Regions from separate parts of the Pantoea sp. X-Soil-OKNW-713 genome, predicted to be linked through region 3. Evidence: predicted binding sites of a transcription regulator. Region 3 holds the regulator's gene; each other region holds the start of a gene.
The links. The regulator PurR, encoded in region 3, represses purine synthesis genes. The targets are predictions, from matches to a motif close to CANGCAAACGTTTGCNTG.
Positions count from the first base shown of each region.

Region 1: purM (phosphoribosylformylglycinamidine cyclo-ligase) is a predicted target of PurR. The motif match lies at 8,862-8,879, and genes of this name have one in related genera.
Region 2: AC6I8R_RS02005 (nucleoside-specific channel-forming protein Tsx) is a predicted target of PurR. The motif match lies at 2,494-2,511, and genes of this name have one in related genera.

Region 1 covers NZ_AP035995.1:3,245,757-3,256,434, forward strand. Annotated here, with positions in the region: gene AC6I8R_RS15200 (ABC transporter permease) at 1-1, opposite strand, end outside; gene AC6I8R_RS15205 (ABC transporter substrate-binding protein) at 1-1,023, opposite strand; gene AC6I8R_RS15210 (LacI family DNA-binding transcriptional regulator) at 1,020-2,030, opposite strand; gene AC6I8R_RS15215 (DsrE family protein) at 2,157-2,765, opposite strand; gene AC6I8R_RS15220 (DsrE family protein) at 2,800-3,405, opposite strand; gene bepA (beta-barrel assembly-enhancing protease) at 4,112-5,578, shown strand; gene arsC (arsenate reductase (glutaredoxin)) at 5,581-5,928, shown strand; gene hda (DnaA inactivator Hda) at 5,925-6,632, opposite strand; gene uraA (uracil permease) at 6,720-8,003, opposite strand; gene upp (uracil phosphoribosyltransferase) at 8,075-8,701, opposite strand; gene purM (phosphoribosylformylglycinamidine cyclo-ligase) at 8,942-9,982, shown strand; gene purN (phosphoribosylglycinamide formyltransferase) at 9,979-10,617, shown strand.
Region 2 covers NZ_AP035995.1:451,330-462,007, forward strand. Annotated here, with positions in the region: gene AC6I8R_RS01995 (LysR family transcriptional regulator) at 1-775, shown strand, start outside; gene yjdN (VOC family metalloprotein YjdN) at 854-1,279, shown strand; gene AC6I8R_RS02005 (nucleoside-specific channel-forming protein Tsx) at 1,389-2,255, opposite strand; gene AC6I8R_RS02010 (sensor histidine kinase) at 2,690-4,045, opposite strand; gene AC6I8R_RS02015 (response regulator) at 4,042-4,701, opposite strand; gene AC6I8R_RS02020 (helix-turn-helix domain-containing protein) at 4,865-5,233, shown strand; gene AC6I8R_RS02025 (LysR family transcriptional regulator) at 5,340-6,236, shown strand; gene AC6I8R_RS02030 (MFS transporter) at 6,348-7,556, shown strand; gene AC6I8R_RS02035 (glucose/quinate/shikimate family membrane-bound PQQ-dependent dehydrogenase) at 7,638-10,028, opposite strand; gene AC6I8R_RS02040 (hypothetical protein) at 10,313-10,678, opposite strand, start outside.
Region 3 covers NZ_AP035995.1:1,862,254-1,872,931, forward strand. Annotated here, with positions in the region: gene pykF (pyruvate kinase PykF) at 1-941, opposite strand, end outside; tRNA gene AC6I8R_RS08615 (tRNA-Val) at 1,284-1,360, opposite strand; tRNA gene AC6I8R_RS08620 (tRNA-Val) at 1,392-1,468, opposite strand; tRNA gene AC6I8R_RS08625 (tRNA-Val) at 1,472-1,548, opposite strand; gene AC6I8R_RS08630 (MATE family efflux transporter) at 1,702-3,075, opposite strand; gene AC6I8R_RS08635 (riboflavin synthase subunit alpha) at 3,278-3,928, shown strand; gene cfa (cyclopropane fatty acyl phospholipid synthase) at 4,005-5,153, opposite strand; gene punC (purine nucleoside transporter PunC) at 5,462-6,664, opposite strand; gene punR (DNA-binding transcriptional activator PunR) at 6,773-7,684, shown strand; gene purR (HTH-type transcriptional repressor PurR) at 7,681-8,706, opposite strand; gene cydH (cytochrome bd-I oxidase subunit CydH) at 8,992-9,081, shown strand; gene AC6I8R_RS08665 (C40 family peptidase) at 9,145-9,930, opposite strand; gene AC6I8R_RS08670 (Grx4 family monothiol glutaredoxin) at 10,294-10,626, shown strand; gene rnt (ribonuclease T) at 10,662-10,678, opposite strand, start outside.

The sequences.
Region 1 (10,678 bases), 1.4 Mb from region 3:
TTAATGGATCTCACTCAGGTAGCGGGCAGAGAACGCCTTCTGCGCATCGGCCATCTGCTGGTAATCAACGGTTTTGGCTCGTGCATAATCGCTGTCTGGCAGAAAGTATTGCTTCGCTGCTGCCGACATCGCGGAGGTACGTACCGGACGCAGGAAGGCATTTGCCCAGATCGCCTGCCCTTTATCAGACAGCACGTAATCGATCACTTTTTTGCCGTTGGCCTCATGCGGCGCGTTCTTCACCAGGCTGATAACGTACGGCACCGTCACGGTCCCTTCTTGCGGGATGACAAAAGCCACGTTGGCGTGGTCTTTGTATTTGGCGCGATAGGCGTTGAAGTCGTAGTCGAGCAGGATCGGGATCTCGCCAGAAATCAGGCGGGCATAAGCGGTTTGCTTGGGTACGATCGGCTGATTGGCCTGCAATTTTTTAAACCAGTTCAGACCCGGCGTGAAGTCGTGCATATTGCCGCCCAGCGCCTGGTTAACCGCCACCGCCGCCACATAACCGACGAAAGCGCTGGCGGGATCAAGGTAGCCGATCATCCCTTTGTATTCCGGCTTTAACAGATCATTCCAGGATTGCGGAATCGGCGCGCCGCCCAGCGCATCGACGTTGACCATAAAACCCATAGTGCCGGAATGCAGCGCCACCCATTTCCCGTTGGGATCTTTCATTCCGGCCGGGATTTCATCCCAGTGCTGCGGTTTGTAGCTGGCAGTAACGCCGGCGTTATCCGCCTGGATGCCAAAACTCACGCCGTAATACACCACATCCGCCACCGGATTGCCCTGCTCTGCCACCAATTGCGCCAGCGCCTGGCCGGAGTTTTTGTTGTCCTGAGGCACCTGAATGCCGGTATCTTGCGCGATGGCTTTCAACTGGGTACCCCAGTCAGCCCATTCCGGCGGGCAGTTGTAGCAAATCGCGGTCTCCGCCGCCTGGGTCAACCCACTGAATAACGAACCGATAGTCAGGGCCAGCGCCCCGGCGACGATTTTGGCTTTTTTGTGTAATTTCATGATGGTTCCCTGGTGTTGGCAAGCAAAGAAGCAAAGGGTGCAGCCACGCTTTCGCCGGGCCGCAGTTGATGAGCCAGTACGCGAGTTCCGCGGCTGGCTGGTTGTAAAAGCATGTCGATGGCGCAGGCACCCAGCCATTCACCAGGCTGCGTCACACTCGCCAGTGACGGGACAAGTTGTTCGCCGATAGCGATGCCATCAAAACCCATCACCGAAAGCTGCTGCGGAACGCGTACCCCGGCACGCTGGGCAGCGCCAATCAGGCTGATGGCCAGCAAATCGTTGGTGCAGATAACCGCAGTTAACGCCGATGGCCCCTGCAACCAGGGTTGCAGCAGGGCAAAATCAGAATGGGTATGGCTGGGCATTTCAATTACTGGCAGGGCAGCCTGCTGCATGGCATCGCAGTAGCCCTGATAACGCAGGCGGGCACGGTCGGATTGCAACATCGGACCGGCAATCATGCCGATGTGTTGATGCCCGAGCTGCCGCAGATAGTCTGTTGCTTCGCGCAACGCCCGGCGGTTATCGACACACACCGCAGGCCAGTCGTTTTGTTGCGGCACATTATGCGCCAGCACAAACGGCATCTGTGCCTCATGCAGGGTATGCAGCACCGCGCTGTTGTCGGCATCCGCCACGGTCAAAACCAGCCCGGCAACCCGCTGGCGCAACATATGTTCGACAATTGCCGCTTCGCGCTCAGGCTGATAATCACTGGTCGCCACCAACAGCCCAAATCCCGCATCACGCGCCTCGCGCTCCATAGCCTGAAGCTGCTGGGAAAAGATCGGGTTAAGCAATGAAGGCAGCAGTACGCCAAGCGTGGTGGAGCTTTGCGTACGCAGCTGGCGGGCAATATGATTCGGGCGAAAACCCAACTGTTCCGATGCAGCCAGGACCTTATTCAGGGTAGCTGGTCGCAGCAGATGGGGATCAGAGAAGGCGCGTGCCGCCGTGGCGCGCGAGACGCCAGCCAGCTTTGCCACACTCACTAAATCGGACATGTTCGCCTCGTCGGTTACCAATGAGATCGATCTCATTGGCGTTTAACTTAGCGGTGAACTGTGACAACCACATCGCGCGGAGATGACAACAAGATGACAGCAGCGCATGCTGCCGTCTGGGGAAAATTACAGCATCAGGAAGGCATAACCTTCGTTTTGCAGCGTCGCCACGGTGGTGCCGCTGGAGAGGGTATGCGTCACCATCGGGTCAATCCATTCACGCTCCAGTTGATGGAAAGCCACCGACTGATCGCAAATCGACACCTTGACCCCGGCCTTTTCCAGTTCGCTGATCAACTTCAGGTTAGGGTTATCCACGCCGTAGGCTTTGCGGAACTGTTCATTGTTCAGCGCTGCGGGGACTGCATCGCTATTGATCGACACCACAAAGTTCAGTTGCTCCAACGGCACACCGGCAGCGTAATAAAGATTCGTTACCCGCGCTACCCGCTCCAGCCCGAGATTCGGCTGGCGAATATCCCCCTCACTGCGGTTAATCTGGAACACGATTTTATTGCTCAAACCAGGCGTGCTGGCCGGATTGTATGCAGGCGTGTCAACAAAGTGGATCTTGCCGTAACCCGCGATTGCTGGCGTGCTCCAGAAATCGGCTGGTTCGGTTTTCTTATCCGCAAAGCGGTCGCTGAATTTATCGACCATATCGGGAATCTGGAGCACATTGCCGCCAACAAAACCGGCCAGTGCTGCCACAACAATGTATGTCGCTGGACGCATTTCACTTCTCCTCAACCATCATCAAAATGCCTGTTTACATTTGCAACCACGCATAACCCTGATTTTGCAGCGTCGACACCGTGGTCGGGCTGGAGAGCGCGTGAATCACCGATTTATCGATCCAGTCATTGGGATAATGATGAAACGCCACCGACTGATCGCACACCGACACCTTTACCCCTTGCTTGTTCAACTCCGCAATCAGCGGCAGATTGGGGTTATCGGTGCCATAAAATTGTTTGAAATGCGTGTTATCCAGCATCGCCGGGGTGGCATCTCCGGTGACCGATACCACAAAATGCAGCTGATCGGCCGGTACGCCCGAGGCGATGTAGAGATTAACCACCCTTGCTACGCGCTCAAGGCCGAGATTAGGCCGGGCAATATCACCTTCGTTTTTAGTGAGCTGAAAGACGATCTTGTTGCTCAGTCCAGGTACAGGTTTAAAAGCGGCATCGGCTTCGTAATGGATCTTGCCGTACCCTTCGATACCTGGGGTACTCCAGAAACCTTCCGGGTCCGCTGGTGGAGCAGAGAAGTGGTTCATGACACGTTGATAGATGTCATCGCTTCTGCTGACGACAGCACCGACAAAACCCCCAACAATCGCGATCAGGGCCCAGGAGACAGCAGTACGCATAGAGACACTCCGGCAGGCATGGAAAGTCCGTTTGAACAAAGTACGTTATCTATACCACACCAGGACAACGCCTAAAGCAGGCGGATTTACTGCCCGCGCATGGTTTACTTGCAGGAAAAATAATTAGCGAGACTAATTGAATAACAACTTTGATGGAGCCTGAGCGAGGAGTTGAAAAATAGCTGGTCGGAAGTTTTGCCGGTAACAGGGTTTGTCATGACAAACACCGACTTAAAATATGGCCGTCTTAATGTACAGTGCCGCATTTAACCTTTTGCGGCATGATAAAGAATGTCGATGGATAAAATGGGCCAGTTCGGGCTTAGATAGCTTGTTTTTCAGAGAAAACCTGGAAAAACTTATGCCAGGTTCAATAATTTTGAGTAACTTTACCAATCTTTAATCTGAGCCAACCGAAAACAGCCTGCTGGCGTCCAGGTCGCTTTATTCAAATTTTTGCTGCTTTTATCAACAGGCAACAGCAACATTTTGCATTCATCACATCCCCCTGCTTTGCTTGCTTGTATGCTGCGGGTGGTTAAGATAAACAATCATCCCAACATTGGTAGCGGCGCGATTTATCGCGCGTCTTTCAAAACTGCGCGATAAATCGCGCCGCTACCAATGTGCGTTAACTGAATGGCTTTACAGAACATTTGCACCACTTAACGGTCCAATTTCCGGACACTTTTTACAGGATCAAGGCATGTTTAACCGGTTGAAAAAATCAGCGCTGGCAGCCCTTATTCCTGCGCTGCTTCTCACGCCTGTGCTGAGCGTCAGGGCTGACGTGAGCGACTCTCTGCCCGATATTGGCACCACGGCAGGCGCAACGCTGTCGATTAACCAGGAATTACAGATCGGTGATTTCTATGTACGACAACTGCGGGCCAGTGCACCACTGATCAACGATCCGCTGTTAAATCAATATATCAATCAACTCGGACAGCGGCTGGTGGCGCACGCCGATTCGGTGCGTACACCGTTTCATTTTTATCTGATCCAGAATGATGAGCTGAACGCCTTCGCCTTCTTCGGTGGCAACGTGGTGCTGCACTCGGCGCTGTTCCGCTTTACCGATAATGAAAGCCAGCTGGCATCGGTGATGGCGCATGAAATTTCGCACGTCACCCAGCGCCATCTGGCGCGTGCGATGGAAGAGCAAAAACGCAATGCACCGCTGACCTGGGTCGGTGCGCTTGGCTCGATTCTGCTGGCTATTGCTAACCCGCAAGCGGGTATGGCCGGGTTAATGGGTACCCTCGCCGGAACCCAGCAGGGTATGATTAGCTTTACGCAAGCGAATGAACAGGAGGCCGATCGCATCGGCATTCAGGTGTTGCAGCGTGCCGGGTTTGATCCCCAGGCGATGCCAAATTTCCTGCAAAAACTGGCTGACCAGAGCCGCTTCTCTTCCAAACCCCCGGAAATTCTGCTGACTCACCCCCTGCCCGATAGCCGCCTGGCGGATGCGCGCAACCGCGCGAACCAGATGCGACCGGTGGTGGTGCAATCATCGCAGGATTTTTATATGGCGAAGGTACGCGCACTTGGCATGTATTCCACCGGTCAAAACCAACTGACAGATGACCTGCTCGATCAATACGCCAAGGGCAATACCCGCGAACAGCAGGCTTCGCAATACGGCAAAGCGGTGCAGTTTTTACAGGCGAAAAGCTTTGAAAACGCGAAGAAAATCATCTCCCCGATGCTGACTAAACAACCGGATAATGTCTGGTTTCTCGATATCATGAGCGACATCGACATCGGTCTGAATCAGCCACAACAGGCCATCAAGATGTTGAGCAGCGCCAAGGGCAGCAACAGCAATCCGGTGATTCAGCTCAACCTCGCCAATGCCTATGTCGAAGCCAAACAACCGGCCAATGCCAGCCGTATTCTTCATCGTTATACCTGGTCGAATCCCAACGATCCTAACGGCTGGGATCTGCTGGCGCAGGCATCGGCAGCCCAGGGTTTACAGGATGAGGAGTTGTCGGCACGCGCGGAGGGTTTGGCGTTAAATGGTCAGATGGATCAGGCGATCAGAGCGCTTAGCAGCGCCAGCGCCCAGGTGCCGCTCGGTAGCCTGAAACAGGCGCGTTATGACGCGCGCATTGATCAATTCAGAGAGCTGCAAAAACGCTTCCAACAGTATCAAAAAGGATCTTAATCATGGTGACCATTTATCATAATCCACGTTGCAGCAAGAGCCGCGAGACGCTGGCGCTGCTGCAACAGCAGGGAGTGCAGCCGGAAGTGGTGCTGTATCTGGAAACACCGCCTGATGCGCAAACGCTGAAAGCGTTGCTGAAAAAACTGGGTATGACGAGTGCACGCGAGCTGATGCGCCGCAAAGAAGATCTGTATAAATCGCTGGGGTTAGCTGAACCCGGTCTTAGCGAGGATCAGCTGATTCAGGCGCTGGTTGAGCATCCCAAACTGATCGAGCGCCCGATTGTGATCAACGGTGAACAGGCGCGCCTTGGCCGCCCGCCCGAAGCGGTGCTGGAGATTATTTAAAGCCCCAGCGCTTCTTTAACAAAGGGAATGGTGAGTTTACGCTGCGCGCTGATGGAGGCGCGATCCAGTCGATCCAGGGTTTCAAACAGAGTACGCATTTCGCGGTCGAGGCGTTTCAACAGGAAACGCCCGACATCCTCCGGCAATTCAAAGCCGCGGATCCCGGCACGCAATTGCATCGCCTGCAACTTGTCGTCATCCGACAATGGCTGTAAACGGTAGATCTGGCCCCAGTCGAGACGCGATGCCAGATCCGGCAACCCGAGATTGAGCTGGCGCGGCGGGCGATCGCCGGTGATCAACAGACGGGTTTTGCCGATTTCCAGAATGCGGTTATAGAGATCAAAGATCGCCATCTCCCACTCGGCGTCCCCGGCGATGCACTCGATATTATCGATGCACACCAGTGCCAGATGCTCCATCCCTTCCAGCACTTCCGGTACGAACCAGGTGCGTTTGTCCAGTGGGACATAGCCGACCGCTTCACCGCGTGCCGACATTTCGGCACAAGCAGCGTGCAGCAGATGGCTGCGGCCACCGCCTTCGCGCGACCAGAAATAGAGATAGCTGCCGTGTTGTTGCACCAGCGCACCCTGAAGTGCGGCTAACAGGGACGGATTTTCCCCAGGCCAAAAGCTGGCAAAGGTTTCGTCATCAGGTAAGTAAAGTGGCAGTGAAAGCTGTGCCGGCGTGTTCAGAAGCACCTCAGCGTATGAACGGGCAGAAAACGGGGCAAGTCTATCACGATCCTTGCCAGAGATGAACCGGGCTTCCCTGCCCGGCAAACGCGCTTAGGGTTCGCGTTGCTCTTCAGCATCCAGAACCACTTCTTCCGGACGTAACAAGCTGATTACGCGGAAGATCAGGCTGAGTGCCACGCCAACAATGGTCGCCAGCGCCATACCTTTCAGCTCGGCGGCACCGATATGCACTTTGGCACCGCTGACGCCGATGATCAGGATCACCGAAGTGAGGATCAGATTCTGCGCTTTGTTGTAATCCACTTTGGATTCAATCAGCACACGAATACCTGAAGCACCGATCACCCCGTACAGCAGCAGTGACACGCCACCCATCACCGGCACCGGAATCGCCTGAATCGCGGCGGCCAGTTTGCCGACGCAGGAGAGCAGAATCGCCAGGATTGCCGCCCCGCCGATCACCCAGGTGCTGTAGACACGGGTGATCGCCATGACGCCGATGTTCTCACCGTAGGTGGTGTTGGGGGTTGAACCAAAGAAACCGGAGATCATGGTGGAAAGGCCGTTGGCGAACATGGAACGATGCAGGCCCGGATCGCGGATCAGATCTTTTTTCACGATATTCGCCGTCACCACCAGGTGACCAACGTGCTCGGCGATCACCACCAGCGCCGCAGGCAGAATGGTCAACATCGCCGCCCACTCAAAACGTGGCGTATAGAACGTCGGCAGTGCAAACCACGGCGCATTCTCAACCGACGCCCAGTTTACGATGCCCATAAAAGAAGAAAGCGCGTAGCCAACCAGCACACCAATCAGAATCGGGATAATGGCAAAGAAGCCACGGAACAGCACGGAGCCAAACACGGTAACACCCAGCGTCACCAGCGAAATAAACACGGTGGTGCCATCAGGTGAGGTGCCCTCAGCAGGCAGCAGACCAGCCATATTAGCCGCCACGCCCGCCAGCTCAAGGCCGATAACCGCCACAATCGCACCCATTGCCGCAGGCGGGAACATCACGTCCAGCCAGCCGGTGCCCGCCTTTTTCACTATCAGGGCAACAACACAGAACAGGAAACCGCAGAGGATGAAGCCGCCCAGCGCGACTTCATAACCCAACGGTAACAGCAGCAGCACCGGAGAAATAAAGGCGAAGCTGGAGCCGAGATAAGCCGGGATTTTCCCTTTACAGATGAAGAGATACAGCAGCGTCCCTACCCCGTTAAACAGCAGCACCGTGGCCGGGTTGATGTGAAACAAAATCGGCACCAGCACGGTTGCGCCAAACATGGCGAACAGATGTTGCAGACTGAGTGGAATGGTTTTGAGTAGCGGCGGTCGTTCGCTAACGCCGATGGCGCGACGAGTCATTCAGTGATCCCCTTGAGTTGTGTGGTGCATTTTTGCCAAAAAAAAGCCGACTCTCTGGCCGGCTGCTTTATTTATTTGGTTCCGAAAATCTTGTCGCCGGCATCGCCGAGACCAGGAATAATGTATCCCTTCTCGTTCAGGCCTTTGTCGATTGAAGCGGTATAGAGTTCAACGTCAGGATGCGCTTTTTCCAGCGCGGCAATACCTTCCGGTGCCGCCACCAGCACCAGCACCTTGATGCTGTTACAACCGGCTTTTTTCAGCAGGTCGATAGTGGCGATCATCGAGCCGCCGGTTGCCAGCATCGGATCCACCACCAGCGCCATGCGCTCTTCGATGTTGGAAACCAGTTTCTGGAAGTACGGTACCGGCTCCAGCGTCTCTTCATCACGGTAAACGCCGACCACGCTGATACGCGCGCTCGGTACGTGTTCCAGCACGCCTTCCATCATGCCCAGACCGGCACGCAGAATCGGTACGACGGTAATTTTTTTGCCTTTGATTTGTTCGATTTCTACCGGGCCATTCCAGCCTTCAATCGTAACGCGCTCGGTTGCCAGGTCGGCAGTGGCTTCATAAGTCAGCAGGCTGCCAACTTCTGACGCCAGTTCGCGGAAGCGTTTAGTACTGACATCATGCTCACGCATCAGGCCCAGTTTATGTTTGACCAGCGGGTGTTTGACTTCCACGATCTTCATGATTGTTCTCCCGGAATTGAGTTGAGCTAAAAAAAATCGCGGGATTATACCGCCTTTTTCCTGCTGCGCCATATGTCATTGGTCAATACAACGCCTTCCACCATCTGAGATTAAGGATTAGCGAAAAAGCGGTGCCGTGCAAAGGGGGCGTGAGATGGGACTCGCAAACGTTTGCCTGCGCTGGTAGAATTACGCCGCTTTATTTTAACCACCAACCGCAACTCGCGTGGGGATTCCGCAGTGACCGACAAGACCTCTCTCAGCTACAAAGACGCCGGTGTTGATATTGACGCAGGTAACGCTCTGGTTGACCGCATTAAAGGCGTAGTGAAAAAGACCCGCCGCCCGGAAGTGATGGGTGGACTGGGGGGCTTTGGCGCGCTTTGTGCGCTGCCGCAGAAATACCGCGAGCCAGTGCTGGTCTCCGGCACCGACGGCGTCGGCACCAAGCTGCGTCTGGCGATGGATCTTAAGCGCCATGACAGCATCGGTATCGATCTGGTGGCGATGTGCGTGAACGATCTGGTGGTACAAGGCGCTGAGCCGCTGTTCTTCCTCGACTACTATGCCACCGGCAAACTGGATGTTGACACCGCTTCCTCGGTGATTACCGGTATCGCTGAAGGTTGCCTGCAATCAGGCTGTGCGCTGGTTGGCGGTGAAACCGCAGAGATGCCTGGAATGTATCACGGCGAAGATTACGACGTGGCGGGTTTCTGCGTCGGCGTGGTGGAAAAATCAGAGATCATCGACGGCTCGAAAGTGCAGGATGGCGATGTTCTGATCGCGCTGGGTTCCAGTGGTCCGCACTCTAACGGTTACTCGCTGGTACGTAAGATCCTGGAAGTCAGCCAGACTAACCCGGAAACCAAACAGCTGGAAGGCAAACCGCTGGCCGATCATCTGCTGGCACCGACCCGCATTTACGTGAAAAACATCCTGAGCCTGATCGAACAGGTTGATGTGCACGCCATTGCGCACCTGACCGGTGGTGGCTTCTGGGAAAATATTCCGCGCGTACTGCCGGATAACACCCAGGCGGTGCTGGAAGAAAGCAGCTGGCAGTGGCCGGCAGTGTTCAACTGGTTGCAGCAGGCCGGTAATGTTAGCCGTCACGAAATGTACCGCACCTTTAACTGTGGCGTGGGCATGGTGATTGCGCTGAGCGCAGCCGAAGCTGATAAAGCGGTACAGCTGATGACTGACGCAGGCGAGCAGGCGTGGAAGATTGGTGTGATCAAAGCGTCTGATTCTGAAGAGCGTGTGGTTATCAACCCATGAAAAAACTGGTTGTACTGATCTCCGGCAACGGCAGCAATCTTCAGTCCATCCTTGACGCCTGCGCAAGCGGGCGTATTAACGGCAGCGTGGCTGCCGTTTTCAGTAATAAATCTTCAGCGTTGGGTTTAACCCGTGCGCAGGAAGCCGGTGTGCCAACTCATGCGCTGGCTGCCAGTCAATTCGCTGACCGTGACGCCTTTGATCGCCAGCTGATGCAGGAGATTGATGCTTACGCCCCTGATTTGGTGGTGCTGGCGGGATATATGCGTATCCTCAGCCAGGCATTTGTCGCGCATTATCATGACCGTCTGGTCAATATCCATCCTTCCCTGTTGCCAAAATATCCCGGCCTGCATACCCATCGTCAGGCACTGGAGAATGGCGACGCAGAACATGGTACTTCGGTGCATTTCGTCACCGATGAACTGGATGGCGGGCCGATTATTTTACAGGCGCGCGTACCGGTGTTTGCCGATGATTCGGAAGAGGATGTTACCGCCCGCGTACAGCACCAGGAACATGCCATCTATCCGCTGGTGATTAGCTGGTTTGTGGAAGGACGTTTGCAGATGCGCGAGGGTGCGGCCTGGCTGGATGATCAACCGCTGCCACCGCAGGGCTACGCTCACGATTGAACTCAGATTCAATACTAACTTCGCGCGATAAATCGCGCCGCTACCGTATTTGCAACCCTTC
Region 2 (10,678 bases), 1.4 Mb from region 3:
GGAATTGGTACTCGGTGCGCGTTTATTTGAACGACGCCATCAGGGCGTTACCCTGACCGATATTGGTGATAACTTTTTTCGGCATGCCAGCCTGGTGCTGGAAGAACTGCGCGTCGCGCAGGAAGATATTCAGCAGCGACTGGGGCTGGCGGGCGGCAGGGTGAATATTGGCGTCGGCGGCAGCATCGCGCGTACCGTGATGCCGCAGGTGATCAATCATTTTCACCGCGAATATCCGCTGGTAAAGGTGCGTATCGTCGAAGGACAACTGGTGGCGATGGTACATGAGCTGCGCCAGGGGGAGCTGGATTTCACCATCAACACCTACGACCAAAGCCATCTCGATCAGGAACTGACCTACGAACGACTGATGGAGCGAGATTATCAGGTGGTGGTGCGCAAGGGGCATCCGATGGCTCATGCGCGCTCGCTGGCGGAGTTGCAGCATTGTGACTGGACCATGCCGACGCCGCAGGGCAGCTATTATCGGCTGCTGCACGATATGTTTGGCGAGCGCGGCATGGCACCGAAAATCGTCGTCACCTGCGAAACCTTTATGGCCTGCACCAGCCTGGTGGCAAAGACCGATTTCGTCAGCATTATCTCGCGAGATGTGATTGAAGACCCCACCCACGGCGGCCAGCTGGTGGCGCTGGAGCTGGATGATCCGTTACCCAAGGCAAACTTTTATCTGATTCAGCGTAAGGACACGGCGTTGACGCCGATGAGCGCCTATATGGCGCAGCTGTTCCGGCGCTATTGTCAACAAAGGTAAGAGTGCGGCCCGGCTCGCGTCCTGTTTGGCTGGCAGCCACTACACTTGGCATCGGGCGTTCACTCTGGAGAACCGACCATGCAAATTACCCCTTATTTGTTTTATGACGGCCGCTGCGAAGAGGCCATCGCATTCTACCTTGAGGCGACTGACGGCGAGTTGCTGTTTAAAATGACCTTTGGCGATATGCCGGAGACGGAATCCACAGAAGGTTGTCCTTCCGGGATGACCTTTCCGCCGGAACATATCATGCACGCGCACCTACGCATCGGGCAGGGCGAAATTATGTTGAGTGACGGGAATCGTGAGGCGCACTACAACGGCTTTGCGGTGAGTCTCTCCACGCCGGATGAAGTGCAGGGCAAGCGATGGTTTGATGCGTTGTCTGCCGGCGGGCAGGTGACAAAAAGCTGGGAGCCGACGTTCTGGGCGAATGGTTTTGGCATGTTCACCGATAAGTTCGGTGTGCCGTGGATGGTGAATGCTTACAAACCAAGAATTTAGTCACCGATGTTAACCCGTAGCGGCGCGATTTATCGCGCAATTCGGCGCTGTGCCGGAAAACATTGCGCGATAAATCGCGCCGCTACGGATGAAGGTGGCGTTAGCTAAGTTAGAAGTTATAACCCACAACCAGGTAGTAACCCCAGCCGGTTGATTTCACTTCAAACGGACCATTGCCGAAGTTCAGCTCCTGGCCATCAGCCCACTGTCCACCGTTGTGGAAATAACGTGCCACGGTAGAAACATGCCAGTGGTCGTAGTTCAGCGACAGAATGTGGCTGGATGCAATCGAGTTGCTGGTACGTGATGGACCGGTTTCGTCACGCAGATCGGAACCCCAGTCGAAGTTAGTGAAGCCGATATAGCTCAGCTTACCGCCCCACAGATCGGTAATCGGCACAAAGTATTTCACCTTGAAGCGATAGCCATCCCAGCTGTTTTCGTTGGCGGCACCGTAGTTCTGCCACTGGTATTTCGCGTACACGTTCAGCGACAGGCCCACATCGGAATGGGTGTCGATATCGGTGCCCAGACCCATATACCAGGTGTTCTGGCGCTGCGACGCGTTGCGGCCCATGTCGTAGATGTAGTTGTTGGCGAAGTACCACTCTTTAAACGGACCAAACGCCAGGCTGGTGCCGGTCAGCTTATCGATGGAGAAACGCGGCTCAATTTCCATGAACAGCGGCGAACCGTGGTCGAAAATACCGTTAGCGTTGCTGTTGCCCAGACCGAAGAAGTTGGTCAGGTCGGCGTAGCCGTAGAAATCAAACCAGTCCTTTTTGGCAAAGGCTTCGTATTCCAGATACACGTCGTTATTAAACTGTGGTCCGAAACGGGTGTGATAACTGCCCACCACGTTGACGCTCTGATGCCACCAGTCGGAAAGGTATTGCGGGTTGCTGTCTGCTGCTTGGGTCGCGCCGGTCCAGCTGCTGGCCAGTAAGGCCCCTGCTATCAATGCTTTATATTTCATTATCGTTAACCACATGCTCGTGATCGTCGCAAAAATGCGCGATCGGTGTCAGTCGATCCCAGGGGTGGGCGGTGAATTGTTTTAAGCCGGTCTGAGCCGCCGGTTTTTAAAGCTCGCGTAGGGTGCCTGTATCAGTCCGATAGAAAATAGATTTTGATCACGTTTGTCAAAAAGTGTTGCAATTCCATTCACCAAAAATGTGAGTTATGTCACATAAATGTCATGGATCGAACGGAACCCCGCAACCGTTTACGTTGTCGCCTTCATCGCAGAACAACCTGAATGGGTAAATGCGTAGCGGCGCGATTTATCGCGCATCTTTTTGCATGGAGGGGCACAGCACAAAAAAACAGCGCGATAAATCGCGCCGCTACGGATGAGGAGCAGGAATAAACAGCGCGATAAATCGCGCCGTTACGGATGAGGGACAGCTATTAAGGGAGGGTGACTCGCACCTGCAAACCGCAAATCTGACCCTGCGGATTGAGGCAGTTCGACAGTGCCACCTGCATACGGTGTTTTTGCGCCACGCTGCGAACAATCGACAGCCCAAGACCGCTACCCTGGGCCTGCACATCAGGCGAACGGGTGAAGCGGTCAAACGCGCGTTCGATAAAGCCTTCCGGCATACCCGGCCCGTTATCAACAATATCCACCACGGTGTGATTGCCGACGCGATGCAGCAGCACATCCACCAGGCTACCTTCGGGGGTGTGCAGCATGGCATTACCGATCAGGTTGTCAAACAGGCTGCGTAAATCGGAACGACTAGCCTGGATGCGGTAGTGGGCAGTGCCGTTAAAACCGATATCAATCCCGCGCTTATCGGCCACCACCATCAGCTGCTCGATACTCTCCTTCAGCAGGTCTTCCAGCTCAATATTTTCTACCGTGGCAACCACCGACTGATCTTCCTGGCGCGAGATGTTCAGCAGCTGTGTCACCAGATGGCGGGTACGGGTCACGCCCGCTTCCAGTTGATCAAACTGACGGCTGGCCTCGCCCGGTTGAATATGCTGGCGTAGGTTCTCCAGCTGCAACGTCACGGCGGTGACCGGCGTACGCAGTTCGTGGGCGGCATCTTCGAGGAACTGGCGCTGTGACGACCAGGCAGCACGCAGTTTATCCAGCAGCGAGTTATAGGCGGCAACCAGCGGCAGGATCTCGTCCGGTAAGCCATCCGGGGGGACGCTGTCGGGATGCAACATCTCCTGGGCGGCAATCTGGCGCGAGGCCACGCGTAAGTCGCGCGTGATGGCGCGCACCACCAGCCAGATCACCAGCAGCGAGAGTGGCATCATTAAAATCAACGGGATAATGGCTGACAGCGCGCGCTTCACCATCACGCTTTTCATGTAGCCGATGTTGTAGAGCACCTGAATGGCAGCGATTTCACTGCCGGGTTCACCGGGGCGATTGAAGACACGCCAGTCGCAGTCTTCACAATCTCCGATCTTAACGTCACTCCAGCCTTTTTTACTCTGCAATGGCGCATTCAACTCCGGCCAGGAACTGGCGCGCAGCTGCTGATTGTCATCCCACAATTGCACCACATAGGCGCTTTTGAGTTTATCGGCGTTGAGCATCAGCGGCATCAGGGCGGGAATGCGTTTGCTGCTGGCCCAGGCATCGGCGATTTTTGCCAGCTGATCGTCCTTCATGGTGCCGATCATGTCGCCGTAGCAGCTGTAAAAATAGGAGGTGACACCACCGATCATCGCCAGATGCATCAGCAACAGGGTGGTCAGCAATTTATTACGCAGGGAACGCATAAACGTGAAGGGTTTCATATTGCAGGGACTCGCCACCCCAGGCCGCGCACGTTGCGGATCACTTCGTTATCCAGCTTGCGGCGCATGCCATGAATTAAGACATCAACCGCATTGCTGGTGACTTCTTCGCCCCAGCCGTAGATGCGGTTTTCCAGTTGTTCGCGTGAAAGAATGGCGCCCGGACGCTCCAGCAGCGCATAAAGCAGGGCGTATTCACGCGCGGTAAGTTGCTCACGCTGCCCTTTATACAGCACTTCACGCGTCATCATATCGAGCTGCACGTCGCCGCTGCCTAACAGGGAATCCGCCGCACCGTGACGACGTCGGGTAATCGCTCGCATTCGCGCCAGGACCTCTTGTAAATCAAAGGGTTTTAGCAGGTAATCATCGGCACCGCTGTCGAGTCCCTGAACACGCTGGGCCACGGTATCACGCGCGGTCAGCACCAGCACCGGCGTCATATCGCCACGGGTACGGGCGCGGCGTAGGACATGGATGCCATCTTCCCGCGGTAAGCCCAGGTCGAGTAACACGCAGCTGTAGCCGCCTTCAGTCCAGGCATTGGTGGCAAACACGCCATCCCGTACCCAGTCCACCGACCAGCCAGCGGCCTCCAGCGCCTGCTGCAAGTTCGCGCCAATCATCTCATCATCTTCAACCAGCAGCACACGCATGATGCCCTCCCAAATGTATGAACAAAGTGTAGCGCTGGAAAATTAGCGCAGAATTACACCCGTTTTCCCCTTGCTAATTCTGCGCTAATTTTCCGCTAATTAAGGGATAAATTTAACGCGCTAAAGTGGCTTTACTGGACATCACGTCGTATCAGGAGGAGCCATGAATCAGAGTCAATTTATCCGCAGTTTGCTGGACTGGATAGAAGACAACTTAGGACACGATTTGCATCTGGATGAAGTCGCACGCCGTTCCGGGTATTCCCGCTGGCATCTGCAACGTCTGTTTCGTCAGCACACCGGATTTTCACTGGCTGAGTACATTCGCCAGCGTCGGTTGACCGAATCGGCGTTGACGTTACTGAACAGTGATGAGGCGATCCTGCAAGTGGCGATGAGCTACGGCTTCGACACGCAGCAGGCTTACACCCGCACCTTTAAAAACTACTTCCGCGTCACACCGGGTCAGCTGCGTCGTCAGCGCCGTGTCGAACCGGATCGTCTGTTATTTCCGCTGGCGGTGGCCAGTTGAGTCGCCAACCTGATTTCCCGTTGCCATGTGGGCGCGGGAAATCAGGTGCTATTCCGCACTAATCCTTTTAAGCTGCTGTTCTCCCTTACTCTGCCGGTTATGGACAATGGATAACAGCGACAATCTCACCGCCATGATGCTGTTTGCGCGCGTGGTTGAACGGCAAAGTTTTAGCGAAGCAGCTCGCACCCTCGGCGTATCAAAATCCTATGTCAGCCGTGAAATTGCCCGGCTGGAAGTACGCCTCGGCATCAAATTATTGCAGCGTACCACGCGTAAAGTGGCATTGACGGAACTTGGCCAGGCCTATTATCCCTTTTGCATCCGCCTGATGGATGAGATGCATCGCGCTGATGCCTTTGTCCAACAGGTGCATCAACTGCCGACCGGCAACGTGCGTTTGCAGGCACCGGTGACCTTTGGCTGCCAGTGCGTGGTGCCGACGTTAAACCGCTTTATTCGTCGCCATATCCATATCAATGTTGATCTTGAACTGACCGATCGTGTCAGTGAAGACCTTTCGAACCTCGCGGATGTGGCGATCGTCATTCGCGCGCGCGCACCAGAAACCCCTGATTATCGCGAATTGAGCACCATTGACTGGGGCTTGTACGCCGCGCCTGATTATCTGGCCGCGCATCCGGTTATCGATCATCCCGAAAAGCTCACGCGCCACGATTTGTTGTTGTTCCACGGCCCAGCCCACACCGCTGCGCTACCGTTTCGCCGTGATAAACAGCGGCTGGCGCTGGATGTTCGTAGTCGCTTCCGTGCCAATAACAGCATGGCATTGCTGAATGCGGCGCTGGCAGGCACCGGTATTGCCTATCTACCGGCTTATATGACGCGTGAAGCGTTGGCGCAGGGGGATATCGTGCAGGTGCTGCCGGAGTGGCAAATGGATCGCCTGCACAGTTATCTGCTGCTGAAAACGCAGCCAGAACCCTCCTCGCCAGTGACGTTATTGTGCGATGCGCTGATCACCGCATTGGGTGAGAACTGATTGTTGCATTTTGGCAACAATAGCGCGCTGCGTGGCAAATATCCCGGTCGCTCTGTTATCGACAAGATGCCGCTGTTAGCCTGAATGTCAGCTTAAAACAGGGATATCATCATGCAGCAACCTCCAACGGCGTTAGCGCCTGAACAGCAACACTGGCGGCGAAATTTGTTCGTCTGCGTACTCGGTTCCTTCAGCACCATCGTGGCGATGACGCTTCTGCTGCCGTTTTTGCCGTTGTATGTACAGCAACTCGGGGTGCAGGAACCGGCAGCGATTGCACGCTGGTCGGGGGCGGCCTATGGCGCTACCTTCCTCAGCGCTGCCCTGACTGCGCCGCTGTGGGGCAAGCTGGCGGATCGCTATGGTCGCAAACTGATGCTGATCCGCGCCAGCCTGGGGATGGCGATTGCCATGTCATTGATTGGTATGGCAACCGCGCCCTGGCAACTGGTGGCGTTGCGTCTGCTGGCTGGTTTGCTCGGCGGCTACGCATCCGGCTCCACCATCCTGGTGGCGGCACAAACGCCGAAAGAGCAGACCGGCTGGGCGCTGGGTATGCTGTCGTCCGGTATTATGGCGGGTAATGTGGTGGGGCCGTTACTGGGCGGCGTGCTGCCGCCGTTGATCGGCATTCGTCATACCTTTTGGCTGACCGGTGCGGTGATTTTTCTCGCTTTTCTCGCCACTACTTTTTTGTTGAAAGAAGCGCCGCGTCAGGCGAAAAAGGCGGTACAGAGCAGCAGCGCCGATGAGAAAGCGGTGAACCTGCCGGTGGTACGTTTGATGTGGTTATCCGGCACGTTATTGATTTTCGCCAATATGTCGATTGAACCGATTATCACGCTGTATGTCGGGCAGTTTGTCAGCGGCGACCACGCGATTACCGTCACCGCCGGCCTGGTGATGGCAGCCGCTGCACTCGGCAGCATTCTTTCTGCACCACGTCTCGGACGGCTGGCCGACCGTATCGGTCATGGCCGGGTACTGATTTATGGTTTGATTGCATGTGCGTTGCTGCTGATTCCTCAAGCGTTTATTAGCGCAGCCTGGCAACTGGTGGTGCTGCGTTTTCTGATGGGGATGGCTTTGGGGGGGCTGATGCCGTGCGTCACGGCGTTGATTCGCCACAATGTGCCGCAAACCCAGGTGGGGAAAATGTTGGGATACTCAACGTCGGCGCAGTATGTCGGTCAGGTGAGCGGCCCGTTGTTTGGCGGCTTTGTCGGTGGGGCTTTCGGTATGCGTCCGGTGTTTCTGGCAACCTGCGTGATTATGGCGTTGTGTGCGGTGTTGAATGCGCGGGTGCTGCGGAAGCATTGATTCATAACTGCGCGATAAATCACGCCGCTACGGTTTTGAATGCATAAAACAGGCGGACTGAGTCCGCCTGTTTTATTTACGCTATTTATTGTCCGGCAGTGCGTAGGCAATCACATAATCGCCCAGCTTGGTGCCAAACGAACCGTGACCACCGGCAGCGATGACAACATACTGCTTGCCATCCATTTCGTAGGTCATCGGCGTTGCCTGGCCGCCTGCTGGCAGACGTGCCTGCCACAGCATTTCACCGGTGTTGGTGCTGAAGGCACGCAGGTAGTTATCTGCGGTCGCACCGATGAAGAATACGTTACCGGCTGTGGTGATCGGGCCGCCGAGCATCGGCATACCCATCTTGAACGGCAGCGGAACCGGCGCGCTATCGCGAACCGTACCAATGCGTTTTTTCCACACGGTTTCGTTGGTTTTCAGGTCAACGGCAGAGACATAGCCCCACGCCGGTTGTTTACACGGCAGACCAAACGGTGACAGGAACGCGTTCAGCTCCACGCCATACGGCACGCCGTACTGCGGCTGGATACCGGTTTCGGTGCCAGAACCCCCTTCCGCGCCTTTCGGCGGCTCGATCGGGTTGCCCGGACCGCGCGGAATCAGTTTGGAGACGAACGGCAGGGCCATCGGGTTAGCGATAGCGATCTGGCGATGCGGATCGACCGCAATGCCGCCCCATTCGAACATACCGAGGTTACCCGGGAACACCAGCGTACCCTGCTCAGACGGCGGGGTGAACGGACCGTCATAGCGCAGACGCTTGAAGATCACGCGGCACACCAGCTGGTCGTACATGGTCGCGCCCCACATATCCTTATCAGTCAGATTCTGCTTCGGACGGAAGGTCAGTTCTGAATAAGGCTGAGTCGGAGAAACGTGGTCACCCTTCGCTGCGCCCTGCGGAACCGGGGTTTCCGGTGCCGGAACAACTGGCTTACCGGTGCGACGATCCAGCACAAAGATGTTACCGGTTTTCGCCGGAGCATAAATCACCGGTACGGTGTTGCCATCTTTGTCAGTGATATCGGCCAGCGTCGGCTGTGACGGCAGGTCCATATCCCACAGATCGTGATGCACGGTCTGATACGACCACACCAGCTTACCGGTGGTGGCGTTCAGCGCCAGTACGCTGCTCGCATAGCGCTCCTGTTCTGGTGTGCGGTTACCGCCCCAGATATCCGGGGTAGACACGCCCATCGGCAGGTAAACGATATCCAGTTTCGGATCGTACACCGCCGGCGCCCAGGAGTTCGGCGAGTTCATGGTGAAGGTATGTTCATCATCAGGAATCGCGTTCGGATCTTTCGCGCCCGGATCGAACACCCACAGCAGTTTACCGGTATTGACGTCAAAACCACGGATGGCACCAGACGGCTCACGGGTTGAGTAGTTATCCGTCACCGCACCGGCAATCACAATGGTGGTATCGGTGATGATCGGTGGTGAAGTCGGCTCATACTGGCCTGGGGTCAGCACCGGCTGTTTGTGTTGCAGATCCAGCTCGCCGTTGTTGCCGAAAGCAGCACAACGCTCACCGGTTTCCGCATCCAGCGCGAACAGACGACCATCGTTTACCGGCAGGTAAATGCGGCGTGAGCACAGCGCAGGCTGGGTGCCAGACGCATCAGCAGCGGCCGGAACTTCGTGGTAAGAAACGCCACGACAGGTTACGTGCTGGAAGGTCGGGTTCGGCTTCAAGCCTGGATCAAATTTCCACTTCTGCTTACCGGTTTTCGCATCCAGTGCAAACAGGATTTGGTGCGGTGAGCAGAGATACAGGGTGTCGCGGATTTTAATCGGGGTCACTTCATCAGTGATTTCACCCGGATCGTTTGGCGTCTTCAGGTCACCCGTCTGGAACTGCCAGGCAACTTGCAGATTTTTCACGTTATCTGCGTTGATCTGCTTCAGCGGTGAGAAGCGGGTGCCTTGCTGGTCACGCGCGTAAGCAGGCCAGTCGCCATCGGCGATGTTGCTCAGCGGTTGTGCCTGCGGGGCATTGGCTTCGGTGGCTGGCAGAGTGCCATTCAGCTCTTGCGGATCGTGGAATACTGCCCACGCCAGCACCAGCGCACTGGCAACCAGGGCGATGCCCATAATGCCCAGCGCACCTTTTCCGGCGTTGTTGAGTTTGCGATACACAAACGGCAACACCAGCCAGATGCCAAAAATCACCAGTACGTCAGTACGCGGTGCCAGCGCCCAGAAGTCGAAACCGACTTCCCATACGCCCCACACCAACGTAGCCAGCAGCAGCAAGGCGTACAACACCAATGCTGAACCGCTACGACGCCACAGCAGAATAGCGGTGATTAACATAACCACACCGCCAATTACGTAGTACCAGGAACCTCCAATGGCGGCTAACCACGCGCCGCCAATCAGCATAAACGCCCCTGTCAGCAGTGCGAACAGCACTGTCAGGAAACGAATTACGCCAAAAGATGAGGAATTTTTCCCCATAATGTTGACCTCTTTTTTCGCCATAAGACTAAAGGAAACAACGCGTTGCGCCGAATCCCGATATAAGGTACGAGGTGATGTAAATGTCCACTCCGGAACGCTTCCGTGACGCCTGATGATCCCTTTGCGTTAAATTTTATCTTAAAAACGTTAACAGGTTTGATCTTTTTCAGCGCTTTGGACTTCGGAATGGGGAATGACACAACATTTTATAAGGGTATTACCGGTAACATGCCCGAATTGATCGGGCTGTTTTTGCTGAGCGCGCTATTTTGTGTAACCGTTTACACTTCAAATAAATCGCTGCTGGTGCGTTGTTCCTGCCAGCCACTGATATGTAATCGAGCATAGCACTCATCCGTCAGTGTTAAAGTCGGGGTGCGTAATATCACCTCTGCTTCTCTTTCCCGGAAGGAAGAGAGGAGAAAGGGAAAGCTGAACTTGAGATAATTTTCGTTGAAAAAAACATGGGTCAGCACAATGCCGCTGAAGGGAAATGCCTCAATATTTCGCCACTGGGTTCCCGGTGTCGCTACATCATAGAGCCAGAAACTAAAATCCTGTGCCAGGGACTTTAAGGCGGGACCATTCTGCTGCAACGCCTCATAGTTAATGGCCAGTCGGACATTGTCTGATTGCAGGCAGGAATA
Region 3 (10,678 bases):
TCACCAGACAGCATCACCGCATCGGTACCATCGAGGATGGCGTTCGCCACGTCGCCAGCTTCAGCACGGGTTGGGCGTGGGTTTTTGATCATGGAATCGAGCATCTGCGTGGCGGTAATCACCACTTTGCGTGCTTTGTTGCACTTCTTGATCATCATCTTCTGCGCGAAGATCACTTCTTCAACCGGGATCTCTACGCCGAGGTCGCCACGGGCCACCATGATGCCGTCAGACGCTTCGAGAATTTCGTCGAAGTTGTTCAAACCTTCCTGATTCTCGATTTTAGAGATGATTTGAATGTGTTCGCCGCCGTGTTGTTTCAGATGCTCGCGAATTTCCAGCACATCAGAACGTTTACGGATAAAGGACGCGGCAACGAAATCGACACCCTGCTCGCAACCGAAAATCAGGTCACGCTTGTCTTTTTCCGCCAGAGCCGGCAGCTGAATGGAGACACCTGGCAGGTTAACGCCTTTATTCTCGCCGAGGTCACCGTTGTTCAGCACTTTACATACCACGGTGTTTTCAGTGACTTCGATAACTTCCATGCCAATCAGGCCATCATCAACCAGCACGGTGTTGCCGATTTTCAGATCTTCAGTGAAACCCGCATAGGTGACGGCGACGCGCTCGCTGTTGCCAATGACGGACTGATCAGTGGTGAAGGTGAAGGTCTGGCCAGCTTTTAATGGGGCATCATTGCCGCCTTCCAGTTTCATGGTGCGGATTTCAGGACCTTTGGTGTCCAGCAGAATCGCAGCCTGACGACCGGTTTTTTCCATGACAGCACGCATGTTGGTAATGCGCTGACCATGTTCGGCATAATCCCCGTGAGAGAAGTTCAGGCGCATGACATTCATGCCTGCTTCCAGCAGTTGAGTCAGCATCTCTTCCGATTCGGTTTTCGGACCGATAGTACAAACGATCTTGGTCTTTTTCATGTCAGCTTATCTGTAAGTTGTGATGGATGATAAAGGTTGGGATTCGATGCGCAGGCACCGAAGTGGAAATTCGTTTGGTGTTGATAAGGGCAATACAGAGTAAGAATAGGAGACGATAGCTAAGCGTGCAGGGAAGTTGTGCGGTTCGCGAGAGAACCGACCAGGCGGTGTTGCGCAAATAATTTGAGTTCTCGCCATTAACACGTTAGCGCTGAAACCTTTCAAGTGGGACAACGCGGCATAGTATAGTCGCTAAGTATGCGAAAACCAATATGAAAGCAGTAAGATAAAACGATACAGATCAAGGAAGAGAGAGTTGCGCAACAGGAAACTGAAAAAGAGTGGTGCGCTCTAATGGACTCGAACCATCGACCCCCACCATGTCAAGGTGGTGCTCTAACCAACTGAGCTAAGAGCGCATTGTACCCGTGATACTTCAGGGTGAAGAAATGGTGCGTCCGAGTGGACTCGAACCACCGACCCCCACCATGTCAAGGTGGTGCTCTAACCAACTGAGCTACGGACGCACTTGGTGCGCTCTAATGGACTCGAACCATCGACCCCCACCATGTCAAGGTGGTGCTCTAACCAACTGAGCTAAGAGCGCAACACGCTGTCAGGGCGACAGCGGGGACGAATATTAACGGCAGGCAGATGAGCTGGCAAGGGGAAAAAGCGATTTTTCATCATGACTGACCAGCATCTGTGCTATGCGTCGTTTTTTTAGGCGTTGCGGGCCTTTTCCGGCCCGCTCAGCGACTTAGCGTGCTGCTCGCGTAAGAATCACCTGCGCAGGGAGGCGTTGCAAACGGCGAATGCGCCATAGCATCATCACTGCCGCCGAAGTCAGTCCGACAATAAAGCCACACCAAAAACCGGCAGGGCCAAGTCTTGGTACGACCAGATCGGTCAACGCCAGAATATAACCCACCGGCAGCCCCAGTACCCAGTAAGCGACGAGGGTAATAAAGAAGATAGAACGCGTATCTTTATAACCACGCAGGATACCGCTGCCAATCACCTGAATTGAATCAGAGAACTGGTAGATGGCCGCCAACAGCATCAGTTGCGCCGCCAGGGTGATCACTTCCGGGTTCGCGGTATACAGCGCCGCGATATGATGGCGGAAGGTCACGGTAAACAACGCGGTGAGGGCCGCCATACTGATGCCGACCCCTTGCGCGGTCCAGGCCGCGACCCGCGCCTGTTCTGTGGAACCCTGACCCAGGCGATAACCGACGCGAATGGTGGTGGCTACCCCGAGCGACAGCGGCAGGACAAACATCAGTGAGCTGAAATTCAGCGCGATCTGATGCCCGGCGACTTTGACAATACCGAGTGGTGAAACCAGTAGCGCGACCACGGCAAACAACGTGACCTCAAAAAACAGCGCCAGTGCGACCGGCAGGCCAAGGCCAAACAGGCGTGACAGAATGACCCGCGACGGCGTGGAGAAGGCGGTACTCATACGGATATCGCGCATGCTGCCCATACGTTTCAGCCAGAAGCGCATCACGATAAACATCACCCAATAGACGCTGGCGGTGGCGACGCCACAGCCCACGCCACCCAGCGCTGGCATGCCAAAATGACCATAAATGAACACATAGTTGAGTGGAATATTGGTCAACAAACCGAGGAAACCCAGCACCATACCGGGTTTGGTTTTCGACAAACCTTCACACTGGTTACGCGCCACCTGAAAAAACAGGTAGCCAGGCGCACCGAACAGTAGGGCATGGAGATAGCCTTCGGCTTTGGCGGCCAGCAGCGGATCAATATCATGCATGGCATGAATCAGATAGCCTGCGTTCCACAGTACCACCATGATCAGCAGCGCGACAAAAAACGCCAGCCAGTAACCCTGACGGACTTGTTCCGCGATGCGCTCACGTCGTCCCGACCCATTGAGTTGCGCAACGGTAGGCGTCAATGCCAGCAGCAAACCATGACCAAACAGAATGGCGGGGAGCCAGATAGAGGTGCCCACCGCAACGGCGGCCATATCCGTGGCGCTTACCGCACCGGCCATAATGGTATCCACGAAACCCATTGCGGTCTGGGCAACCTGAGCAAGGATGACCGGGATCGCAAGGGCCAGCAATTGACGCGCTTCTGTTAAATACTTCTGCACGTATCACCTGCATTTTAATAATAAGAAGAGAACGGGGAGAAATCCCCAAAGAATGCGCGGCCTAGTCTACCGGTCTGTTGACGCTTAGCCAAACTTTGTTCGCATTTTGTTAAAACGATTGTGTAAATTTCACGCACCGCCAAATTAAACCCGAACGGGGCAGCTGTGATAAACTAGCGCAAACTTCGCAGAGGCTGAGATTATGTTTACTGGAATTGTACAAGGTACGGCAGAGATTGTTGCAATCGAAGAAAAAGAGTTGTTTCGCACCCATGTCGTGAAACTGCCGGAAGAGTTATTGCCGGGGCTGGCACTGGGCGCATCAGTGGCGAATAACGGCTGCTGCCTGACGGTGACAGCGATTGACGGTGACCAGGTCAGCTTTGACTTAATCAAAGAAACCTTACGGATTACCAACCTGGGCGAATTGCAGGTGGGTGATGTGGTGAATATTGAGCGCGCTGCAAAATTCAGTGACGAAATTGGCGGTCATTTAATGTCCGGCCATATTATGACCACCGCAGAAATCTGCAAAATTATTCAGTCAGAAAACAACCGTGAGGTGTGGTTTAAATTACAGGACCCATCGCAGATGAAATATATTCTGCATAAAGGGTTTGTCGGTATTGATGGTATCAGCCTGACGGTGGGTGATGTGACCAGGAGTAAATTCTGTGTACACCTGATCCCGGAAACGCTGGAGCGCACCACGCTTGGCGCGAAGAAGTTAGGTCACAAGGTGAATATCGAGATTGATCCGCATACCCAGGCCATTGTCGAAACCGTTGAGCGCGTGTTGGCACAACGTGAAGCAGCCGCTCTGGCGCAGCAGCAGTCTGACGAGAGCGAATAACCTGGCATTCGTAGCGGCGCGATTTATCGCGCGGTATTAAAAGCGCGTGATAAATCACGCCGCTACAAACGGGAGGTTAACGCGCGACGCGCAGGCCGCCCTCAGCTCCACGGCTGAAAACCACTTGCCACAGCTGGATATCACGCGCGCGGAATGCACCGGCGCAGGCATTGAGATAATAGCTGAACATGCGTTTAAAACGATCACCGTATTTTTCTGCCAGCTGCGGCCAGGCGTCAAAAAAACGCGCATGCCAGGCCATTAGCGTGGTGTCATAATCCGCGCCGAAATTGTGCCAGTCTTCCATCACAAAATGTGACTCACTGGCATTAGCAATCTGGCGTACGGAGGGCAGGCAACCATTCGGGAAGATATATTTGTCGATCCAGGGGTCAACATTCATATCGGTTTTAATCGCACCAATGGTATGCAGCAGGAAAATACCGTCCGGCTTCAAATTACGGTCGGCCACCTCAAAATAGGTCGCGTAATTTTTGGGACCGACATGTTCGAACATGCCGACCGAAACGATACGGTCAACTTGCAGATTCAGGTCGCGATAATCCTGCAACAGAATGGTGACGTCCAGACCGGCACAACGCTCCTGTGCCATCTTCTGTTGCTCTGCCGAAATGGTGACACCATGCACTTTCACGCCATAATTGCGTGCGGCAAACTCTGCCAGTCCACCCCAACCACAACCAATATCAAGCAATGTCATGCCGGGTTTCAGTTGCAGCTTGCGGCAAATCATATCGAGTTTGTCTTGTTGCGCCTGTTCCAGCGTCTCGGCCTCTTTCCAGTAACCACAGGAGTACTGCATAAAGGGGTCAAGCATCAGAGAAAACAGGTCGTTTCCAAGATCGTAATGCTCTTTACCGACAATCCAGGCGCGTTTTTTCGATTGTAAATTGGTCAGACGCGCGGCTGCGATACGCAACGTGTCTTTAAAATGATGCGGTAATTGTTGATCCAGGTGGTGCTTCAGTACGCGGTGGAAAAACATGTCGAGATTTTCACAGTCCCACCAACCGTCCATATAGCTTTCACCTAAGCCCAATGAACCTTCTTGCAGGACCCGTTTAAAAAAATCCGGATGCTTAACCTGAATATCCCAGGGGCGAGTGCCATTAATGGCAATATCAGCCCGTTCCAGTAATTCATGGGCGATACGAAACCAGTGGTTTTCTTCAAGGCTCACTTCTTCTATACACGATGAACTCATAGCTTCTCCATCACCTTTCCGATTTCAACCTGAGAAAAGAATAGTCAATTTCTCCAGGCTTGTGAGAGAACTCACGGAAAATCCGTGCGCCAGATATCCGACGTTTTACAGAGGTATGAATCTGAATAGAAATGTCTGGCACAACACAGGCGAGAATATCGTGCAGACGCCATCCCAGCGACAGAGTCGCTTAATAGTAATACATTTATGTTATTGATTTGTTACAGAATTGCTGACCCACGCAGTATATGCTTACGTGGGTCAATATTCAACGACTTATCGTTAGGATGCTAACTAAAGTTGTTGCGTCAGTGATTATCTTCGCAGGCTAAGGAGTTGTGAGCAACATCACTTTGTGCGTTTGCTGTACGTTGCCAACCGAAACCGGCCCAGGCGAGTGCAACGGTAGCGAGCATCACGAGGCTGGTGCTATGCAGCGCTTGTTGTAATCCAGCGGAAACGACCAGGCTGGCGACAAAACATAATCCGAGTTGTAGCAAATTTTGCAATGAAGCGGCTTTGCCTGTTGCCTGGGGGAAGGGCAGCAGGGCACTGGCGACCACAATCGGATAGATAGCACCATTTGCCAGCGCCATACCACAGAACGGCAACAGCAATGCCCACAGCGCGGGGGTGGAAAGCTGCGCAACCGCAAACAGGCTAAGAATGCTCAGGCTGTAGATCATCAGTAACCACGGCAGTAGTTGTTTCCCCTGAAAACGATTCAGCAGCGCGCGGCAGCCAAATCCACCGATCAGGAAGGCGATAGTTTGCGGCACATAACTCAGGCCAATATCTGCCGGTGATAAACCGGCATCGGCGAGGATAAAGGGTGAGCCGGTCAACCAGGCAAAAAAGCTGGCGGAACAGGCAGAGTAGATCAATACGTTGCCGCTATAAGTACGCGATGCCAGCAGCGTCAGCCAGCCAGGCTGCGGCGCTCGCGTGGTGTCGGATCGTACGGGATTCGCCAGACGCAGGGTGCCGATAAGCAACACCAGGGTTATCAGTGTCAGCAGCAGAAAGATACTACGCCAGTGAAAATGGCCCATCAGCCAGGCACCGAGTAACGGGGCGAGCGCCGGAGACAAGGCGACCAGCGGCATAATGGTTGCAAAAACTTTGTTGGCCTGGTTTTGCGGATAACGATCCACCACCAGCGCCTGCCAGCTAACGGCGGCAGCGCAAACACCCAGCGCCTGCACAAAGCGCAGCGCCAGCATCAAACGGACGTCGGTCACCCACAACATGCCCAGACAACCCAGGGCAAAAATCGCTAATCCCGCCAGCAGAACCGGTTTACGTCCGAAGCGATCCGACAGCGGTCCCCAGAAGACCTGCGCACAGGCAAAACCACCAAGGAACAGACTCAGACTGGCGCTGATGGTACCGGGGGCGGTAGCAAAATCCTGCTGCATGGCACCGAATGCCGGCAGGTACATATCCGTAGCAAGAAAGCCCAGCATGCTGAGTAAAGCAAGATAAGGCAGAAATCCTTTTGATGACAACATGGTAATTCTCTTTAGACAGGTAAACGCGGAGGAGTGTAAAAGCGTGCGCCAGGTTTTGTGAAACGCTAATATTTGCGCGGTGCTATCAAAAAATTTGCAGGCAAAAATATGTGGTCTGAATATGCGCTTGAAGTGGTAGATGCGGTGGCCCGCAGCGGTAGTTTTAGTGCGGCAGCACAAGAGTTACATCGGGTGCCTTCTGCCATCAGCTACACGGTACGGCAGCTCGAAACCTGGTTGGCGGTGCCGTTGTTCGAACGTCAGCATCGGGAAGTGGTGCTGACGGCGGCCGGGGAGCATTTTGTCCGGGAAGGGCGAAGTGTTATCAAAAAAATGCTGGCGACGCGGCGGCAGTGCCAGCAGTTGGCAAATGGCTGGCGTGGTCAGCTGAGTATCGCGGTGGATTGCATCGTTAAACCTCATCGCACCCGACAACTGGTGAAGGATTTCTACCGCCACTTTCCCGACATGGAGTTGATTATCAGTTATGAAGTGTTTAATGGTGTCTGGGATGCACTGGCCGATGGGCGGGTCGACGTAGCGATTGGGGCCACTCAGGCGATTCCGGTCGGTGGGCGTTTCGCCTTTCAGGATATGGGCGCGTTAAACTGGCGCTGTGTAGTCAGCCCCGATCATCCGTTGGCAAAAAGTACCTTGTTGGATGACGAGACGTTGCGGGCCTGGCCTTCTCTGGTGCTGGAAGACACTTCGCGGGCGTTGCCGCGGCGCATGACCTGGACGTTGGATAATCAACGCCGTCTGGTGGTGCCGGAATGGGAAACCGGCGTCGACTGCCTGCTGGCGGGACTCTGCGTAGGGATGGTGCCGGGCCATTTAGCCCGGCCATTGCTGGATAGCGGAGCATTAACCGAGTTACCGTTACCCACGCCGTTCCCGGATAGCCCATGCTGTGTCAGTTGGTCGGAACAACGTAATTCGCCGGCTCTGGGTTGGTTGCTGAGTTATCTCGGCGATGCCGAAACGCTCAACCATGAATGGTTGAGCGAAACGGAAACTTAGCGGCGGTAGTCGCGGAACGGGCCGTCAGCGACTGAACGGCGTTCAATCAGCGTTGGTTGAACTTCAATGGTTTGCGGTTCTTCACGTTTGCTGGTGATACGATCCAGCAGCATTTCCAACGCTTTTTCGCCTAACTGAGCTTTAGGTTGATGAACAGTGGTCAGCGCCGGCGTGAAATAACGCGCGTTGCGCACGTTGTCATAGCCGATCACGGAGATATCCTGCGGGACCCGCAGGCCCATTTCATCCGCAGCACAGATCGCGCCCATCGCCATGATATCGCCACCGCAGAACACGGCAGTCGGGCGTTGCTTCTGATTGAGGATCTGCTGCATCGCCTGATAACCGGATTCCGGTTCAAAATCGCCCTGCACAATCCACTCGGGCCGCACGGTGATGCCTGCCTCATTCAGCGCCTGCATGAAACCGGCATGGCGGCCACCGCCGGTGTTGCGCTCCATTTGTCCGGGGATGGCACCAATGTCGCGATGACCGCGTTCAATCAGGTAACGCCCGGCGAGATAGCCGCCCTGAAACGCATTGTCCTGCACCGTATCGGTAAAATCGCCACGCGATGCGCCCCAGTCCATCACCACCATCGGGATATTACGGTTCTCTTCCAGCATGGTCAGCAGGTCGTCGGGGTATTCAGAACACATCACCAACAGGCCATCGACACGCTTCTGCGCCATCATCGACAGATATGCGCGCTGTTTTTGCAGGTCGTTATGCGCATTGCCCAGGATCAGCGTGTAGCCGCGATCGAAACAGTGGTTTTCCACCGCCTCGATAATCTCGGCGAAATAGGGGGCTTCACTGGAGGTGGCCAGCAACCCCAGCGTTTTGGTGTGGTTGACTTTCAGGCTGCGCGCCACGGCGCTGGGCGAGTAATGCAGCTCTTTGATCGCTTCCCATACGGCGTTACGCGTCTCTTCCGCGACAAAACGCGTCTTGTTGATGACATGCGAAACCGTGGTGGTGGAGACACCGGCGCGTTTCGCCACATCTTTAATTGTTGCCATGAAAATGGTACTCCCGGGCTTATCGCAACTAACTGATAAGTATATTGTTAAACGTTTGCGTCTGCTAATGGTTTTGCGCCCCGATTTTCGGGGCGAATGGCGAAGAAAAAGACATTAACACCTGGTCAATAACACTTTAACTTGCCGCAAACACAGCGTGCGCAAAATCTGTTGCGCAACGAAAGGCGGCGATTCTAGCAAGCTGGCGCGGATAAGACGAGATTTTTGCCGGAGGCTGTGAGAAAATTACGATAACCCTTCATTTATTGTGACTAAGGAGTTGTGATGAGTACAGACCTGAAACTGGCGCTGTTTACCACTGTGGGCGCGCTACTAATGATTATCGTGTTCAGCTTCACCGCGATCCTTCATTAATAAAAAAGCCGGACCTGAAAATCAGGGTCCGGCTTGTTGTTTTATCGGGTATCGGGCGTTTTTTTAGCGGATGGTTTTGGGGGTCATCATACGGCGTGCCCCGACGTAGTGTTTCAGCCAGTAATCCTCACCCAATGCACTGATTTGAATATCTTTACCGGTACGAGGCGACTGGATAAATTTGCCATTGCCAAGATAAACACCCACATGATCGGCAGTGCCGCGATTATTGATGCGGAAGAACACCAAATCCCCTTTCTCCAGCATATCGCGCTTAATCGGTGCCGCATCCCGCAGGTGATACATTTCGTTGGCGGTGCGCGGGAATTTATATTTAACCAGGTCTTTATAGGCGTACCACACCAGACCGCTGCAATCGAAACCGGTATGCGGTGAAGTGCCACCCCATTGGTATGGTTTACCAATCTGCCCCATCAGCTTGTTCATCGCGGTTTCGCGTGCTTTCTGATAGCGCTGACGGTGAGAATTGCTCATCTTGATGGTGGTCAAATCGCGGTCATCGTCCTGCTTCGCGCTTCTCTTCGCCAGACGTTGGTGACCATATTTTTTTGACGGTGATTTCAGCAGGGCTTTCTTGCTGCGGGTTTTATGCAGCGCCGTTTCCATTTTCGGCTGTTTTTTCAGCTTTAGCTTCTGAACACTGGTAGCAAGACGGGATTTTTTGGTGCTGGTTTTTACCGGACGTCGCTTGCGACGCTCATCTTCGCGCGCACTTTTTTTCTCAGCGTTATGCAAACTGGCATTGATGGGCGCATGCGGTGACGCAGAAGCCACATTAAAAAACAGTTGGGCGAAAGCCAGCATAAAAAGCGTAATGAGTAAACGCATAGTCCGGTACAGGTTAAGCAGTCTGAAGAAACAGCCCGCAGCTATGTTAGAAAAATCTGATCAACGATCAGCACCGAGATGATTCTAATCCAGTTTTTTTCTAAAAGGTAAGGCATTTTTCTATTAATGTGTTAGCAGAGTTGATATGGGGCAAAAATGAGCGATTTCAGCTGGTTAACCCAGCAGATATATTGCTAATTATTAATCGGTTCATGCTTATTCATGATATGAAAATGTTATTTATGGCACCGGAACTTAACAAACATGGCGATTGATGTGCCTGAACCGCAAAATCCCGTTTTAGTGCGGGGGTGAAATCGCTACAATAAACAAACACGAAGTGAGGAATTAAGGAAGGCAAAAATGAGTACTGTTGAGAAAATCCAGCGCCAGATCGCAGAAAACCCGATCCTGCTGTACATGAAAGGTTCGCCGAAACTGCCAAGCTGCGGTTTCTCTGCACAAGCGGTACAGGCTCTGTCTGCCTGTGGTGAGCGCTTCGCGTATGTTGATATCCTGCAAAACCCGGATATTCGTGCCGAGTTGCCAAAATATGCCAACTGGCCGACTTTCCCACAGTTGTGGGTTGATGGCGAGCTGGTCGGTGGTTGCGACATCATCGTCGAGATGTTCCAGCGTGGTGAACTTCAGCCGCTGATTAAAGAAACTGCTGAGAAGTATAAAGAAGCAGAATAAGCGTTAAGGCCGACAGTCGTCGGCCTTTCTTTTGGTCACTCGGCGGAGTCTT